DNA from 3 places in the Shewanella sp. ISTPL2 genome. Region 2 is predicted to be linked to each of the others. Evidence: predicted binding sites of a transcription regulator. Region 2 holds the regulator's gene; each other region holds the start of a gene.
What was found. Region 2 encodes sigma-54, which starts transcription at its own class of promoters, with help from an activator protein. Its sites were predicted from a motif close to GTTGGCACGNNNNTNGNNT; they were not measured.

Region 1: HUB64_RS07465 (P-II family nitrogen regulator) is a predicted target of sigma-54. The motif match lies at 1,307-1,325, and genes of this name have one in related genera.
Region 3: HUB64_RS16850 (YccF domain-containing protein) is a predicted target of sigma-54. The motif match lies at 4,669-4,687, and genes of this name have one in related genera.

What each region holds. Positions count from the first base shown of each region.
Region 1 is NZ_JAAPAV010000001.1:1,659,631-1,665,311, reverse strand. Features, by position in the region: gene HUB64_RS07470 (ammonium transporter) at 1-910, opposite strand, end outside; gene HUB64_RS07465 (P-II family nitrogen regulator) at 921-1,259, opposite strand; gene HUB64_RS07460 (hydrolase) at 1,604-2,146, shown strand; gene nrfA (ammonia-forming nitrite reductase cytochrome c552 subunit) at 2,302-3,705, opposite strand; gene narQ (nitrate/nitrite two-component system sensor histidine kinase NarQ) at 3,931-5,681, shown strand, end outside.
Region 2 is NZ_JAAPAV010000001.1:3,079,573-3,085,253, reverse strand. Features, by position in the region: gene lptB (LPS export ABC transporter ATP-binding protein) at 1-392, shown strand, start outside; gene HUB64_RS13425 (RNA polymerase factor sigma-54) at 500-1,978, shown strand; gene hpf (ribosome hibernation promoting factor) at 2,007-2,294, shown strand; gene ptsN (PTS IIA-like nitrogen regulatory protein PtsN) at 2,297-2,740, shown strand; gene rapZ (RNase adapter RapZ) at 2,737-3,591, shown strand; gene HUB64_RS13405 (HPr family phosphocarrier protein) at 3,578-3,853, shown strand; gene mgtE (magnesium transporter) at 4,104-5,468, shown strand; gene HUB64_RS13395 (molybdate ABC transporter substrate-binding protein) at 5,547-5,681, opposite strand, start outside.
Region 3 is NZ_JAAPAV010000001.1:3,828,762-3,834,442, forward strand. Features, by position in the region: gene HUB64_RS16830 (nicotinate phosphoribosyltransferase) at 1-1,411, opposite strand, end outside; gene prs (ribose-phosphate diphosphokinase) at 1,422-2,309, opposite strand; gene HUB64_RS16840 (NUDIX domain-containing protein) at 2,667-3,380, opposite strand; gene HUB64_RS16845 (pyridoxal-phosphate dependent enzyme) at 3,462-4,490, opposite strand; gene HUB64_RS16850 (YccF domain-containing protein) at 4,759-5,166, shown strand; gene HUB64_RS16855 (alpha/beta fold hydrolase) at 5,202-5,681, opposite strand, start outside.

The DNA.
Region 1 (5,681 bases), 1.4 Mb from region 2:
TCACACCCGCCATTAACAATGAAGGCGAGAGAGGATCGGCCGTAATCGCCACTAATCCAGCCAAAATACCGTTAAGGATCATGGTCAAATCCGCTTTGCCCCAAATCATCTTACACACTATAAGCGCAGAGATAGCACCAAAAGCAGCTGCAGTATTGGTATTCACAAACACTTTCGCCACTGAGCTTGCATTCGCCGCATCCGACACCATTAATTGCGATCCGCCGTTAAAGCCAAACCAGCCCATCCACAGAATAAACATACCTAAGGTTGCCATTGGCAAGTTAGAGCCTGGAATAGGATTCACTTGACCATTAGGCCCGTATTTACCCTTACGCGCACCGAGTAATATTACGCCAGCAATCGCCGCGGTCGCCCCCGTCATATGCACAATACCGCTACCAGCAAAGTCTACAAAGCCCAGTTTAGCGATAAAACCTTGGCCCCAAGTCCAATAACCTTCTACTGGATAGATAACCGCTGTCATCACCACAGAAAAGAACAAGAAAGCCCACAACTTCATCCGTTCCGCCACAGCACCAGAGACAATTGACATCGCCGTTGCCACAAATACAACTTGGAAGAAGAAGTCAGATTCTAATGCATGGCTCGCATCTGCTGATTGCGAACCAATTAAGGTGCCAATTGACGGTAACCAGCCACCTTCAGTGTTATCCACATACATGATGTTATAGCCAACCAACAGATACATCACACAGGCAATCGCGTACAGCACAACGTTCTTAGTTAAAATTTCAGTGGTATTTTTAGAGCGAACTAAACCCGCTTCTAACATGGCGAATCCCGCCGCCATCCACATGACTAAAGCGCCAGAAATCAAAAAGTAAAAGGTATCGAGTGCAAAGCGTAGTTCAGTGACTGTGCCGCCTAATTTCGTTAATTCTTCCATTGTCAGCCCCTTATAGCGCTTCAGTATCAAGTTCACCCGTACGGATACGGATAGCATGTTCTAAATCAACGACGAAGATCTTACCGTCACCAATTTTCCCCGTATGGGCCGCAGTGGTAATGGCCTCAATCAACATGTCGAGATTTTCAGCCTTAGTGGCAATTTCTAGTTTTACTTTTGGCAAAAAATCCACCTGATACTCGGCGCCGCGATACAACTCTGTATGCCCTTTCTGACGGCCAAAACCTTTCACTTCGGTCACCGTCATGCCCTCAATACCAATTCCGGCGATAGCTTCACGGACATCATCCAACTTAAACGGCTTGATGATAGCGCTGACTAGTTTCATCCTGACCTCCAAAAAAACGCGATTGTTATTAACTTGTATCAAAGGTAATTCAATCATTAGGCCAACAATTTAATCCATTGATTATTATTGATTTAAATTGTTTAACACTATTTTTTAAGGTTAAAAATGCACCATAATCGAGCACTAACTGGTGCGATGCACTCTTTTAGTGAGCAGTTTAAGTGCGACAGCTATTCGACCTTAGGCCTATTGGTAACAAGGTTAAATTAGGGTCTACTGGGGGAAGCGTAAATCGAGATGAAATCTGAGCATCACAACACAAGCTCTTAAACAAAAGCGAAGATCATCACTAAGACAATCATCAAGCGCAGAAGGAAGGCCCGATGTTAAAACCAGAAGAATGTGTTCTCGTTATCGTCGATGTGCAAGGAAAACTTGCACAAATCATGGATAACAGTGACAAGCTGCATCAACAACTACAGACCTTAATCCAAGGCGCACAATTATTTGAAATTCCAATACTGTGGTTAGAACAGCTACCCGATAAACTCGGAGCAACTAGCCCTGAGCTGCAAACTTTACTTGCAAAGACCAGCTCACCCATTGCCAAGCAGCATTTTAGCGGCTGGCACTGTGACGCGTTTGCAAAGGCATTAACTAAGACGAATCGCAAACACGTCATACTCGCGGGTATTGAAACCCATGTGTGTGTTTACCAAACCTGTTGTGACCTTATCGAACAGCAATATTCGGTGCATCTCGTCGCAGATGGCGTCTCGTCACGCAGTGCCGATAATAAAAAACTGGGTATTCAGATGATGACGGCCAGAGGCGCCTTATTAACTAACGTGGAATCGCTATTATTTGAATTACAACATCAAGCCCAAGGCGAGCGCTTTAGGGCATTATTAAAACTGATCAAATAGCGACTTAGCCCGTGGTATTTCTTCAGCCAGCATGACCAACGCCTGACATTACTCGATATTTTTTTCCATAAAAAAGCCCCCGCTGAGTCAGCGAGGGCTTTTATTTACATGAGGGGTTAGCTCATATTGAAAACTCAACCGCGATTGATTAAAACCTACTTATAAGTGGCTTCGCGTTTTTTCGCTTCTTCATCCCACTTAGGTAACATGTCTTTCTTGAATGCTTCTTTCTCTGCATTCATCTTATCCATATCCATACCTAAGGCTGCTTGTGCCTTAGCTTTGGTAGAGATATCAGGAATAGCGATTGGATCTGTGATGCCTTTTTTCGCTAATAACTGTGCTAACTTAACTCGGGCATCGGCCGCTTTATTCACTGAAGTACCTAAAACACGTAGGGCTTCTTCAGGAGCATGAGCAGCAACACCATGGGAAGCAATCGCTAAGTCCCAGCGCCATTGAGCATGACGGATATCGGTCAAGATAGGCTTCATTTCAGCTTCAGTTGCACCCAATTCCCACGCTTTAGCAGCTTCGAAGTGCGCTTTGACTAATTGCTCTTCCGCTTTCAGTTTCATTTCTTTAACTTTAGCTTTACGTTCATTAGTGACGCCAACTAAGAATTCTTTCGTTTGGCTATGGCAAGTTGCACAGGTTTCTTCGAAACGGTCAAATGGATTACCCACTTTATGATCGGTAAATTTCTTACCTTCAGGGCTAGTCACTTTTGGCATATGGCAGTCAACACAACTGACATTATTTTTACCATGAATACCCAGTTTCCACGTTTCATACTCTGGATGTTGCGCTTTTAACATAGGTGTTTTAGACAGCGCATGAGTCCAATCGGAGAACTCGATACCGTCGTAGTAAACTTCCATCTGGTCAACAGTTATGCCCATATCCCAAGGGAATTTGACGAAACCTTTTTTGTCTTCTTTTTTCTCAAAATAGTATTCAACGTGGCACTGACCGCACACCATAGATTGCTTGTCTTTCTTCGAAGCTTTATCAAATGGCGTACCGATAGCATCCATTGCACGGTCTACATAAGGACGAGAGATCCGCAGTTTTGGTGAACCTTTTTCATGACAATCACCACAGCCAATGGTGTTAGTGACTTCAGGGCCACCCTTAGCCCATTTACCTTTGAAGTAGCCATCTTCACCTTGCTCTTCAATTAAGCGAGGTACATCAGGGCTCTTACAGCTCCAACATGCCATAGGCAATGGACCATCTTCCGCATTTTTCGGCGCACCAGTACGTAGGGTATTACGCACGTCGGTCACGGCATACATATGGCCGCGAGGAGCGTTGTAATCTTTTGCGAATGCATAGCCAGCCCACAGGATCACCATATTAGGATCCTGCCCAATCGCATCGACAAGTTCTTCACTCTTTGCGGTATCATGCCAGCTATTATATTGATTCTTAAATTTATCTTTATAAACTTCGTTGCGAGGCTCTGTTTTATCACTCGCCATTGCGCCCGCTGCCATGAAGCTGGCGGCAACCAGTGCACTCAGTGCAAAGGACTTACCTGTCATCTTCTTCATCATCTCATCTCCGTGTTGCATTATTGTTGTAAATCACGACATCTCCATGGTCAAACTTAGTGATTTAACCCTGCTAAAAATATACCTCTTAGGGGGTATCTAGGTTGAAGTTTGCGCTAGATCAAAATGTAAAGGTGTTGTTGTTCACATTTCTATACTTTTGTTAATGTATTACATTATTTTCTAATGTAAAAACCACTGCAAAGTGCCATAACAGCGGCCATCAAAATGAACAGCGGATTAATGAAACGAGGTAGTCTCACCTCAAAAATCTTAGGATTAATGTTAGTACTTATTCTGCTCTCTAGTAGTTTATCGACTTTTGCTATCATCAATTTGTCCTACAGCTTAGGCGACGCCAAGGCGATTAATGCCTCAGGGTCGCTGAGGATGCAAAGCTATCGGTTAATGTTTTACGCCAACTCAGGCAGTGATGCTGCGCAGGATAAAATCACCGAATTCGAAAATACGCTCTATTCCGACACATTAAAGCCCTCGGAAAGTTGGTTTAGTCCGCCAGAAATTGCCGCTCAATATCAGCTTGTCATCGATAAATGGCTGGTGATGAAACACTACATAGAACAAGAAAACTCCCGCGATTATGTCGCCTCACTGAAGGACTTTGTTGATACCATTGATTTACTGGTGCTTGAGATGGAGCACTACGCCGCCTTTAAACTCAGGCTCCTTGCCGCCAGCCAAATATTAGGCTTAGGCGTCATGCTCATTATCGCTTTTGTGGCCGTGCGTTTTACAAAGAAGAAAGTGGTGATCCCGCTGCAAAAACTGATGGAATCGGCCAACACGATTTCTAAGGGTAATTTTGAAATAGAAATGCCCGAGACCGAATATATTGAACTTACAGCGCTGACCCATGCCCTACAAAAAACGGCGAAGGAACTCGCGACGCTTTATGGCAACTTAGAATCGCAGGTAGCAGAAAAAACCTTAGCGCTGACAAGGGCCAACAACGAGCTGGCATTCTTATATGATAACCTACTGACATTAAACGCAAATAAACTCGATTACAAGGCTCTCAAGGCGGCGCTGAATCAGTTAAAAGGCTATGAATCACTCGACTACCTAAGACTCATCATTCAATACCCAGAGCAAGAGTTAGAAGTGATTGAGGCCGATGGCGGTTGGCCAGATATGACTCAAGAGAGCACCCGTTTCCCACTGCAATTTGAGCAGGCTAATTTAGGCTATTTAGAGTTAATTGCCGACCAAACACCCAATATCGCCTTGTTTAACAATTTCGCAATTATGTTGACACGCTCAATCGTGATCCACAATGCCACAGAGCAAAGACAGCAACTGGCGCTAATGGAGGAACGTGGCGTAATTGCCCGAGAGCTGCACGACTCTTTAGGTCAAGTGCTATCTTTCCTAAAAATCCAAATTAGCTTATTACGCAAAAACTTAGATTGCAGTTGCCGCAGTCCAATCGTTGAGGCGCAGCTAACCGAAATCAACGAAGGTGTAAGCACTGCCTACGTGCAGCTCAGGGAGTTACTATCCACCTTTAGGCTCACAATTAAAGAGCCCGATCTAAAAAGTGCTTTAGAGGCTATGCTTGAGCAACTCAGGACAAAGACGAATATAAAGATAACCTTAGACTATAAACTTGCGCCACAATGGCTAGAGGCAAAGCAGCACATCCACATACTGCAGATCACGCGAGAAGCGACGTTAAACGCCATCAAACATGCTGAGGCCAGCCTCATTAACATCCATTGCTATAAGGATGACGAGGGTATGGTCAATATTGATGTTTGTGATAACGGCATAGGTATTGGACATTTAAAAGAACGAGATCAACATTTTGGCATAGGTATAATGCATGAACGAGCCAGTAAGCTTTCAGGTAAAGTCGTGTTCAGCGACAATGATTTAAAGAGATTTAAACCTGCTATGGCAACCACGACTGAGCAAGGATGCAATGCACAAGACGACGCACTCAACCCTAACAGCCCATT
Region 2 (5,681 bases):
AAGAACGAGAAGAAGAACTAGAACATCTGCTCGAAGAGTTTCATATCACCCACATCCGTGACAGCCAAGGCATGTCATTGTCGGGTGGCGAACGTCGTCGCGTCGAAATTGCGCGGGCTTTAGCCGCTAATCCTAAGTTCATTTTGCTCGATGAACCGTTTGCCGGCGTCGATCCTATTTCGGTTATCGACATCAAGAAGATTATCGAACAACTCAAAAGTCGCGGCCTTGGCGTACTGATCACAGACCATAATGTCCGCGAGACATTAGATGTATGTGAACATGCTTATATTGTGAGTCACGGAAACCTGATTGCCGAAGGAACTCCAGCAGAGATCTTAGACAATCAGCAAGTTAGGGCTGTGTACTTAGGTGAACAATTCAGGCTATAGTTAATCGAGCGAAGCCAATGGAGGCAATTTATACCGCCATTGGGCTTCACTCAAGATAATAATAAGCGACCTCATCCAACAATAATAACGTAGGGATCAGCGGTAACATGAAAGCGTCACTCCAGCTCAAACTGGGTCAACAGTTAACCATGACGCCACAACTACAACAGGCTATACGTCTGTTGCAACTGTCGTCATTAGAACTGCAGCAAGAGATCCAGCAAGCATTAGATTCTAATCCCCTTCTCGAGCTGGAAGAGGATCAATTCGACGCCACTAAAACCCCTGTAAACCAAACGCTATCCGATACGGATTTCAGTGAATCTAGCACTCTGCCACCAGAAAAAGACAGCTCCACCATAGATACGGCAGAGTCGCTAACCAAAGAATCCATGCCCGATGAGCTCCCCATGGACACCACATGGGATGAAGTGTTTACCGCCTCCCCAAACTCAGGCCCCGGCGGCAGTCGTGAAGACGATATGCCCTTCCAAGGCGAGACCAGTGAAGGTTTGTACGAACACTTAGAATGGCAAAAAAACCTCACGCCGTTTTCTGAAACCGATTTAGCCATTGCCACCGCCATTATTGATGCCATCGACGATCAGGGCTATCTCACCCAAAGCACTGAAGAAATTCTCGAAGCCATGGGCAATCCTGAAGTTGAGCTTGACGAAGTCGAAGCCGTACTCAAGCGTATTCAGCATTTTGATCCCATAGGCGTTGCCGCCCGCGATTTAAGTGAATGCCTGCTGATCCAACTGTCGCATTTCGCCGCTGATACTCCCAACCTAGAAAACGCCCGTATGCTGATCAAAGATCATTTAGATCTGATCGCCGCCCGAGACTTTAGGTTATTGATGCGTAAGACTAAATTAAAAGAAGATGAATTAAGGGATGGTATAGCACTCATCCAAACCCTCAATCCTCGCCCAGGTTTGTTGATCACGCCCAATAATGACGAATACGTTATCCCAGATGTGTCTGTGTCGAAGAAAAATGGCCGCTGGGTGGTTGAGCTAAATCCTGACTGCATGCCCAAAATCAATGTAAATCAACATTATGCTTCAATGGCGCGCAGCACTAAAAACCAAGCCGATAGCCAATTTATTCGCGGCCATCTGCAAGAGGCTAAATGGTTTATTAAGAGCTTAGAAAGCCGTAACGATACTTTGCTTAAAGTTGCTAATTGCATAGTGCAATATCAGCAAGGTTTCTTTGAGTATGGTGAAGAAGCCATGAAGCCTATGGTGCTTAACGATATTGCCGAAGCGGTAGAAATGCATGAGTCCACCATCTCACGGGTCACAACTCAAAAATACATGCATACCCCTAAGGGACTTTTTGAACTAAAATACTTCTTCTCTAGCCACGTCGGTACTGACGATGGTGGTGAGTGCTCATCCACAGCAATCAGAGCCTTTATAAAGAAACTGGTGGCAGCGGAAAACCAGAAAAAACCATTAAGCGATAGTAAGATGGCACAACTTCTGGCAGAACAAGGGATCAACGTAGCCCGCAGAACCATTGCGAAGTACCGAGAGGCTATGCTTATTCCACCTTCTAATCAGCGTAAAAGTTTATAACCTACAGTGGATATCGGAGGACGTTTCTATGCAAATAAACCTAAGTGGACACCATGTCGAAATTACCGAATCGTTACGTGCATATGTAGAAGAAAAGTTTTCAAAACTTGAACGCCATTTCGAACAGATCAATAATGTGCACGTTGTGCTCAATGTTGAGAAAATGCAACAGATTGCCGAAGCGAGAATAAACCTCATAGGTGGTGAAGTTTTTGCTACTTCAGAGCATGCTGACATGTATGCTGCTATAGACGCCCTGATTGACAAGCTTGACCGTCAGGTTATTAAACACAAAGAGAAGTTAACAAAACACTAATAATGGAACTTTGTACCATACTGCGGCCGGAGTGCACTACCTGCGCCACTCCGGGCAGCAAGAAAAAGGTACTGGAACTCATCAGCGACTTAGTCGCTGCCCAGTACCCGACCCTCTCATCTCAAGAGATATTCGAAAGCCTAGTGGCGCGCGAAAAGATGGGGAGCACAGGTATAGGTAACGGCATCGCCATTCCACATGGTCGACTAGCCGATATAGATCAGCCCATTGCCATACTCATTAAGTGTGAAGAGCCGATAGCATTTGATGCTATCGATAAGCAACCTGTTGATATTTTATTTGCACTACTGGTGCCTGCAGACCAATGTCAGCAGCACTTAAGTACCTTGTCTTGCATGGCCGAAAAGCTGAGCGACAAGCAAATATTAAAGCAATTACGCAAGACGCATGATGAAACGGAACTCTATCAGGTAATCACTGGATGAAACTGGTCATAGTGTCGGGCCGCTCAGGCTCAGGCAAATCTGTCGCCCTTAGGGTACTCGAAGATCTCGGCTATTATTGTGTCGATAACCTTCCTTTGCCATTGATTGGCAGTTTGCTTGAGCAACTCAAAGGCAGTAACGATCTCGTCGCCATCAGTGTCGACGTGCGTAACATGCCTGAGCAGGATAAGGTCTTAGTAAAACAACTCGCTAGCCTACCTCCAGATACTGAGTTAACGAGCTTCTTCCTTAACTCCAGCGATAAAATTCTGCTTAAGCGTTACAGCGAAACCCGCCGTTTGCATCCTTTGTCGAAGAGCCGAGTCTCTTTGCAAGAAGCGATAAAGCTGGAGGGAAAACTGCTCGAGCCTATGTCAAAACTGGTCGATCACTACATAGATACGTCGAATTTGAATATCTATGATTTAAGCGACCAAGTCAGACAAATTCTCCTTGGTAGTGTCGATAAAGAACTCGTGATCAACTTCGAGTCCTTTGGCTTTAAGCACGGAATGCCCACCGAAGCCGACTTTATGTTCGATGTGCGCTTCCTGCCCAATCCCCACTGGGAGTTGGCGCTGCGGCCATTGACTGGCTTAGATGAACCCGTAGCTGAGTTCTTAAATCGTCAACCACTGGTTAATAAGTTCATCTGGCAAATCGAAAACTTACTGGAGACTTGGCTGCCGCACCTCGAGCGTAACAATCGCAGTTATTTAACTGTGGCCATTGGCTGCACAGGTGGACAGCACAGATCCGTTTACGTCGCAGAGCAATTGGCCAAACGCTTTAGTAACGGTAAACATAAAGTTTATGCCCGTCATCGAGAGCTCAATAATGCCAAAGCTTGAACGTCAGATAACCATCTGTAATAAGCTCGGTTTACATGCCCGTGCCGCCACTAAGTTGGTGGTACTGGCTTCCGAGTTTGATGCGACCATCACCTTAATCCAAGGCGATAAACAAGCATCGGCCGCCAGTGTGCTTGGCTTGCTGATGCTTGAAACTGGCATGGGTAAAACCATCAGGCTTATCGCCGAAGGCCCAGATGCAGAGCCGGCTCTCGATGCCATTTGTGCCTTAATCGACGCTAAGTTTGACGAAGCCTGTTAGTTTCACTTCACACTAAGCACTTCATCGTTAGTTTCACTTCATGTCTAGTTTAAAAAACTTGCCATTCAGACATGGCAAAACATTTGTCGCTCGACGATACAAGCCACAGGCGATTACACTAGCGGTCATTGCGCTGGCCTTAACCTTACCTTAGCCGCCTTAATCTGTGTCATCGACTGACGCTTAGTCACCGCTAAATCCTAGCCCAACACTAAGATCTCAAACCAATTTGCCGCACAATGGAGGACAAATGCCCGTAGATAATGCAGAAAACGATCACACCGGACATAGTCTTGACCAGTTAAACCAAGCGCTTAGCAGCGGCATGTTCGTGCATGTGCGTAATATGCTGCAAAAAATGGCCGCCTCAGATATCGCGCTGATCTTAGAATCATCACCGCCAAGTGCCAGACAAGTATTGTGGCAGCTCATCGATCAGGAACAAATAGGCGACATACTCGATGAGTTGAGTGAAGAACTCAAAGACCCACTGATCCGCAGCATGAGCCCTGAGCGAGTCGCGAAAGCGACAGCAAGCATGGACACCGACGATCTCGCCTATATTCTGCGAAGTCTTCCCGACGCCGTTTACAAACAAGTGTTGCAGTCGATGACGGAGCAAAATCGCCTGAGGGTAGAACAAGCCCTATCTTATCCAGATGAGACCGCCGGCAGCTTGATGAACACAGATACTGTCACCCTAAGACCCGATGTGAATATCGATGTGGTGCTGCGCTATCTTCGGCAAAGGGGCAACCTACCCGACACCACAGATACCTTATATGTGGTCGACAAACAGGACAAAGTCCTTGGCGGTGTTAGGCTGGCAGATCTGCTGACTTGCGCGCCAAGCACCACAATTCGCAATATCATGGATCCCAATATTCAAAGTATTCCGGTGAGCATGTCCGACAGCGAAGTCGCGCAGAAATTCGAACGCAATGATTGGGTATCGGCACCTGTCGTCGACAGTGATGGTAAGCTACTCGGGCGTATCACAATCGATGACGTAGTCGATGTTATCCGCGAAGATGCTGAACATTCCATGATGGGTATGGCGGGGATGGACGGAGATGAAGATACCTTTGGTCCAGTGCTAAAAAGTACCCTACGTCGCTCGCTCTGGCTCACGATTAACTTATTCGCCGCCCTGCTCGCATCGTCGGTCAGCAATATGTTTGAAGGCACTATTGAGCAATTTGCCACTATCGCCATCCTAATGACGATTGTCCCTAGCATGGGCGGTGTTGCCGGTAATCAGACCTTAGCCCTCGTGATCCGTGGTATTGCTTTAGGCCATATCGGCCAAAGCAACGCCCGCTGGCTTATCGGTAAAGAGCTATCTATTGGTTTTCTCAATGGCTTGATGTGGTCTATTTTAGTCTTTGTCGCCGTGTGGCTATGGAAGGATGATATGGCACTGGCGGGATTAATTGGTAGCGCTATGCTGATCAATATGACAGTAGCTGGGCTTGCAGGTGCGAGTATTCCATTGATTTTAAAACGACTTAAAATCGATCCTGCCCTCGCTGGCGGTATGGTGCTCACCACAGTCACTGACGTGGTTGGCCTGTTCGCCTTCCTCGGGTTAGCGACGCTCTACCTGATGAACTAACGCTTTAACAGTTTAAGCTAACCACAGAACGGCACTCCAAAGGTGCCGTTTTTTATCCCACTGGAAAACTAAAGAAGGCTATTTTGCCGGAGGTTGAAAACCATAACTGCTCAGAATCGCTTGGCCTTTTGTCGATAGAATAAACTCGGCTAACGGCTTAGCGGCAGTATTAGCGCCTTGCAAAACCAGTAAACCATAGTCGGCACCCACGGC
Region 3 (5,681 bases), 750 kb from region 2:
CACCATCGGCAAATACGGGAACAAACTCGCAATTGTTGACATCTTGCCAGCTGGCTTGATCTTTAAGATAAAATTGACCCTGCTCATCTTTAAATACCGCCACTAAACCCTTAGCGGATTTTTTAGTGCCATCATCTGTTTTAGGATCTTTAAATATTTCTCTGTCTTTACCATCAACTTTCGCAAAGGTCGCTTTCACGGCATAACCGTCAGTATCTCGGGTCACGTGTTGATAGGTAAAACTGCCAATTCCAAACACAATATTAGTTGACGCAAAACCTTTAGCCTTTAATCCGGCACAAATGGCTTCAGCACGTTCAATGGTGATTGAATCGCCATAAATCAGTCCAACATGGCTATTCAGCGCTTTGTAACCTTTGGCTGTTGTGCTGCCCCCAAAGACGTCCCACAGACACTCAATAGCGCCTTTATATTCGGGACTCCCGATTGGAGCTTGTGGATCGCCACAAATGATCTTCACAGGGCAACCTGTATCAGGCCTAAACACCACTTTGCCATCGCGGGCAAGAATGCGGTCTTTTAACGCTAAGGTGAATTCTGTCATCACCTGCCAAAAATCCCAAGAATCTGAAACAATGCTGACAATGCCCGTTGGGTAAATATCTTCAATCAAACGGCGGAACGTCTCTAATTCATTCTCCATGCCACCCGCGCACATGACACTGTGCTCCGTTGCGGGCACACTGCCACCGACAAGTTCTTTATCACTATCGGCAAGGTAATATTGCTCAAGAAAATCAATGGCGGGTATGGTATCAGTCCCAGTAAAACTGAGTAAATGTGCGGCGCCGCTCATGATCGCGGCCTCTGCACCATACATGCCACGGAAACTAAAATCGTGCCCCTGCCAATCAACAAAAGCGATGTCACCATCGGTTTCTAGCGCGTAAGTCTCAAATATTTTGCGGTATTGCAGCGCGGTAGTAGCACTGGTACACATACCCCACACATTCGCGGAAAGGATGGTTTCGAGATAATTGGTCAACCAAAAGAACCGCTCATCGGTATTGTACAAAATCAAGCAAGGCACTTTTAATGGATACACTGAGCCTTCAGGTAATGCCATAATTTTAATTGGTAAATAACCTAAATCATGCAACTCCTCAATATGCTGAGTGCCAACATTATTCGGCCCGAGATAGTTATTGATACGGCGGGAGAATTGACGAATGACCTGATCTTTAGGTTGTTGAAAGAAATCACGGTTCCAACTGTCGATCAAGAAATGCTTGATAAAATACTGCAAGCCAAAAAACACCATTTGGTCTGTATAACCACGACGGGATTTACGGGCGGTCAGGTTACTAAAAATCACTTGTGTATTATCGGGATATTGACGACGGTGATCGACTTTGTAGCCATCAATGGCAGTAACGGGATTCAAGTACATAATATTTTCCTTAATGATTCATATAACTCAAAACAGCATGACAATGACAGAACTCGCTCGAAATATGTGTGGGGACACCTAAACTATCGGTACAAAATAATCTGTCTATGCCCGCCTCTCGCAGTGCCAACTCACTGGCCTTATCTTCATAATGTGACACGATCAAAATGACGCTTTGGGCCCCCTTTTGCTTTAATTTGATGGCAAGTTCAATAAAGGTTCTGCCACCTGCGCAAATATCGTCAACGATTAAGCAGGTTTTACCCGACAAGTCATCACAGAACACTTCAGTAGCGATAATATGGCCATTGACCACATCACGATGTTTATCGGCCCTGATCACCGGCATTCCCTGTAACGCTTTAGCTAAGCCGAATACTTTTTTATTCGCCCCCGCATCGGGCGAGACTAACACTAGCTCCCCCGTTAATTGGGCTGCGATCGCGGCAACAAAACTGTGGTTATCTATTACCTGCACTCGGTCTAACAATGCGGCGGTGACATCGCTGTGAGGGTCAAAAATGCTGACTGAAGCATATTGCTGCTGATTAATCAGGCTGGCATAGACTTTTACCGATAAGGCCTCACCAGCATTACACACCCTATCTTGGCGAGCACCCGGCATATAAGGCAGTAACAGATCGATTTGCTCTGCACCACTGCGACGCAATGCATCAGTTAACAACAAGAGCTGCATGATGGAATGATCGCCACGATAACCGAAGAAAACTGTGACGCGTTTCGCTGGAGGAACCAGCAGTTGAACATGATTCTCCCCCGCACCAAATTGAAATAAACGGTAGTGAGTCTCATCACTAGCTGCGGGTAACCGATAAAAATCGGCTTGCGAACATTGAGCGTGAGAAGCATCTTGAGACGTTTGAATACGTTGAGACATAGTAACCTCCTGTCTGTGGCAAGATTGCCGAAATTGACGGCGCCCTTGTTGTCTACATGAACAATAGTGTCTTAAAGACATTATTGTGTAAAGTTGATTTTTAGACTATTTCAGACGGAGCAACCTGAAATGTTATGCTTAAATGGTATATAGTGTCTTTTAGACACTATTAATGGGCGCGACAACTAAGAAGCCACAATATGGGTATCGAGTAATACAAGAACCGGAGACATTAAGGCAAAATCAGTAATTAAACAGCCTTTACTGATTCAAAGTCACCATGAATAAGGCATAAGCAGTCGCCGTTACTCATATTGAGCAAGGCGAATATCTGGCTTAAATCCATATTCACTGTGATCAACATTCTAAATTTCTTAAGAAGCGATACGATGCGGTATTGGGTTTCAAGCGGTATAAATTAGCAGGACGACCACGTTCGGTGCGCTTTAATCCCGTATCGATCAATAAATCAGCCTGTTCAACCCGCCGACGAAAAGATTTACCTTGGATAGGCTTGCCCAGTAAAACCTCATGTACATGCTGCAGTTCTGGCAAGGTAAAAGGTTCAGACAGTGCAAATCCTGGGACTAAAGAATATAAGGCTTTTTGTGTTAAACGTTCCCGCGCTTGCTCAATTAACTGCAGATGATCAAACGCCAAGGGCATCTGCAACACATCTTCTAATGGCCACCACTTAACATCACTCACTGAATCAATCTGGATTTGGCAAGCTTGATAACTCATCAAGGCGGTATAACATACAGTCACAGACCAGCCTCTTATATCACGACTACTATTACCCACAGTGCATAGCTGCTCAATATAAGGTGGCACTACCGCGGTTTTCTCATGCAGTTTACGTAATACAGTTTGCTCAAGGGATTGATCGCAATTTTCATCGATAAACCCACCAGGTAATCCCCATAAACCTAAAAAAGGATGGTTTGAACGTTGCACTAAGAGTACTTTAAGTTGCTGATCGTGATAGGTAAACAATACGGCATCTACTGTCAGTAGCTGAGCCTTAAAAACCTTAGGATCGTAATTGGCGAGATATTCCGCTTCAGTCATTGATATTCCCCATCGTTCCAAATCATCAGCTTAACTTAGCATTACACAGCTTCAAACATATTATGTCTTAGCGTCACTAAGTCAATGATCTGAGGCACAGGATGAGCCACTTTGCCCAAATTTACGCTGATAACGTGGCAACATGGTCTCGTTCCCGAGTAAGCCACCTTGGTGGATATACATCACAGGACGAGAGCCTCCGCCTTGTAAATATTCCTCAAGCACAATAAAACCTAAGGGATCGTAGAGTAATTCAAACTGCACACCTGAGGCGCAGACCCGCTGCCACATGGCATAAAATTCGGGATAAAGTTTACCAAAATGATATTTCTTGCCGACATTAACAATCTGTGGATGCTCACTGGTATTGGAATTAAGTAAAGAAAATTGCAAGCGCAAATAATCATCTCCACCGACAACGGCACAAGTCACGACGCGAATATCCGTTTGCTGACGGATAAAATGCTGATTTAAAAATAACGCTGTCGTTCCCGTCCCCGAAGGTAAAAACACCGTTAAATCAACCAATCTATTCGCCTTCGCAAACTGTATTATCTCTTGCGCCAATCTATTCACCCCATATTCGGCGTAAGCACAGCGCCCCCCCTCTGGGATAAAAAGCGCTGTCGGCTCATTCACGAGTACTTGAGCCTCGATATAATCTTGGCAACTCAGTCGCACGTCGCCCACTTGCACAGTAGGCTCAGGACTAGCATTAAGATTTGACAAAACGTGAGGTTCAGATTGCGGCTGAGTGCACGCCTGCTTTTGTGCTATTAACACACTTAAATCGATAATATTGGCGCCATTCGCTAAGGCGGCAGCGTAATTGCCTGTGGGATGTTTAACCACTTGACTGGCAATATGATCTACATAAAAATCACACTGCCAACCTTTCATCTTTGCTAATGTTGACAATGAATACAGTGAGTTAGCCAATGGAGAGCCGTGACCTATCACCTTGCTGATGCCTGCAAACTCATGATCTAAAAAATAGCCGAATTTGCGAGCTTTATTGCCACTAAACGCCGGATGCAGTAAATCATCACGTTTTAGGAAAATGTCTCTGCCAGCAAAGGCAAACGTATCAACAGGGGAATTTGCAAACATCAAGCGACTCAAGCAATTAAATTCTCTGGCTTTTAAACCAGTTAAGGGAATAGTGAGTGTAACTCCGCCCTTCCTGTTACGCCCTTAAGAAATTATCAATTTGGCGAAAAACTAGTGAAAATGACACATGAATCTCGAATACATATAATTAACCCATTGATTATGAATAATTTAAATAGTTGGCATGGTTATCGCTTAGACATTGACATATATTCAATTTATCGAAGCTAACGATAAAGGCTAACAGGGTAAACATAAGGAGTTTTCAATGGCTGTATTACGCTTAATATTCAACATAGCTTGGTTTGTACTCGGCGGATTTGTGATGGGACTCGCTTGGTGGCTCGCAGGTATCCTGTGTTTTATCAGTATCATTGGTATTCCCTTCGGCCGCGCCTGTTTTGTTATCGGCGAAATGACCTTTTGGCCCTTCGGCCAAGAACAAATGAACCGTCGCCACTTAACTGGACGTGAAGACTTGGGCACAGGTGCATTAGGCATGGTAGGAAATATCATTTGGTTCTTACTGTTTGGGATCTGGTTAGCCATAGGGCATTTGGTCCACGCCTTAGCTTGTTTTGTGACGATTATCGGTATTCCCTTTGGGATACAGCATCTTAAATTGGCTTTACTCAGCCTCACACCGATAGGCCAAACCGTAGTGGCTAAAGCTTAATAAGACAATGTGTTAACTGCGCTATTCACTCTCGATTATTTGGTTTCAAGAGTGGATAGCGCTTTGTCATCCCATACAGCAAATATCACTTCGTTTAAGGCTATTTCTTCCTCCAATAAATCGTTACAATCATATTGAGTATTGGCAGGCTCACTATCCACAGAAAACTGCACTTGCGGCTTAGTCGCCCCCACAATGTCCAACAGATAATGCGCCAGTTTTGCGGGTGCATCTATAGCGGCATCGTGACCACAATACGCGAGTACAATCAAATCGGTGTAAAAATGCCGTGCTAACGCCTTACTCGATGCCATACTCACCAGCGCATCACGGTCACCGCAGAGCACAGTTATCGGTACTTCCACTGTCAATGGACATTGGTATTGAAAAGCCGCCCAAAGTTGTCGCCATACATTACGTCGACTTGGTGTAGTATCGCGGCGAAACTCACTCCACTTGACAATTAACTCTCGGTCTCGCCGATGACGAAAACTGGTTAAACGCACTATAGTCGA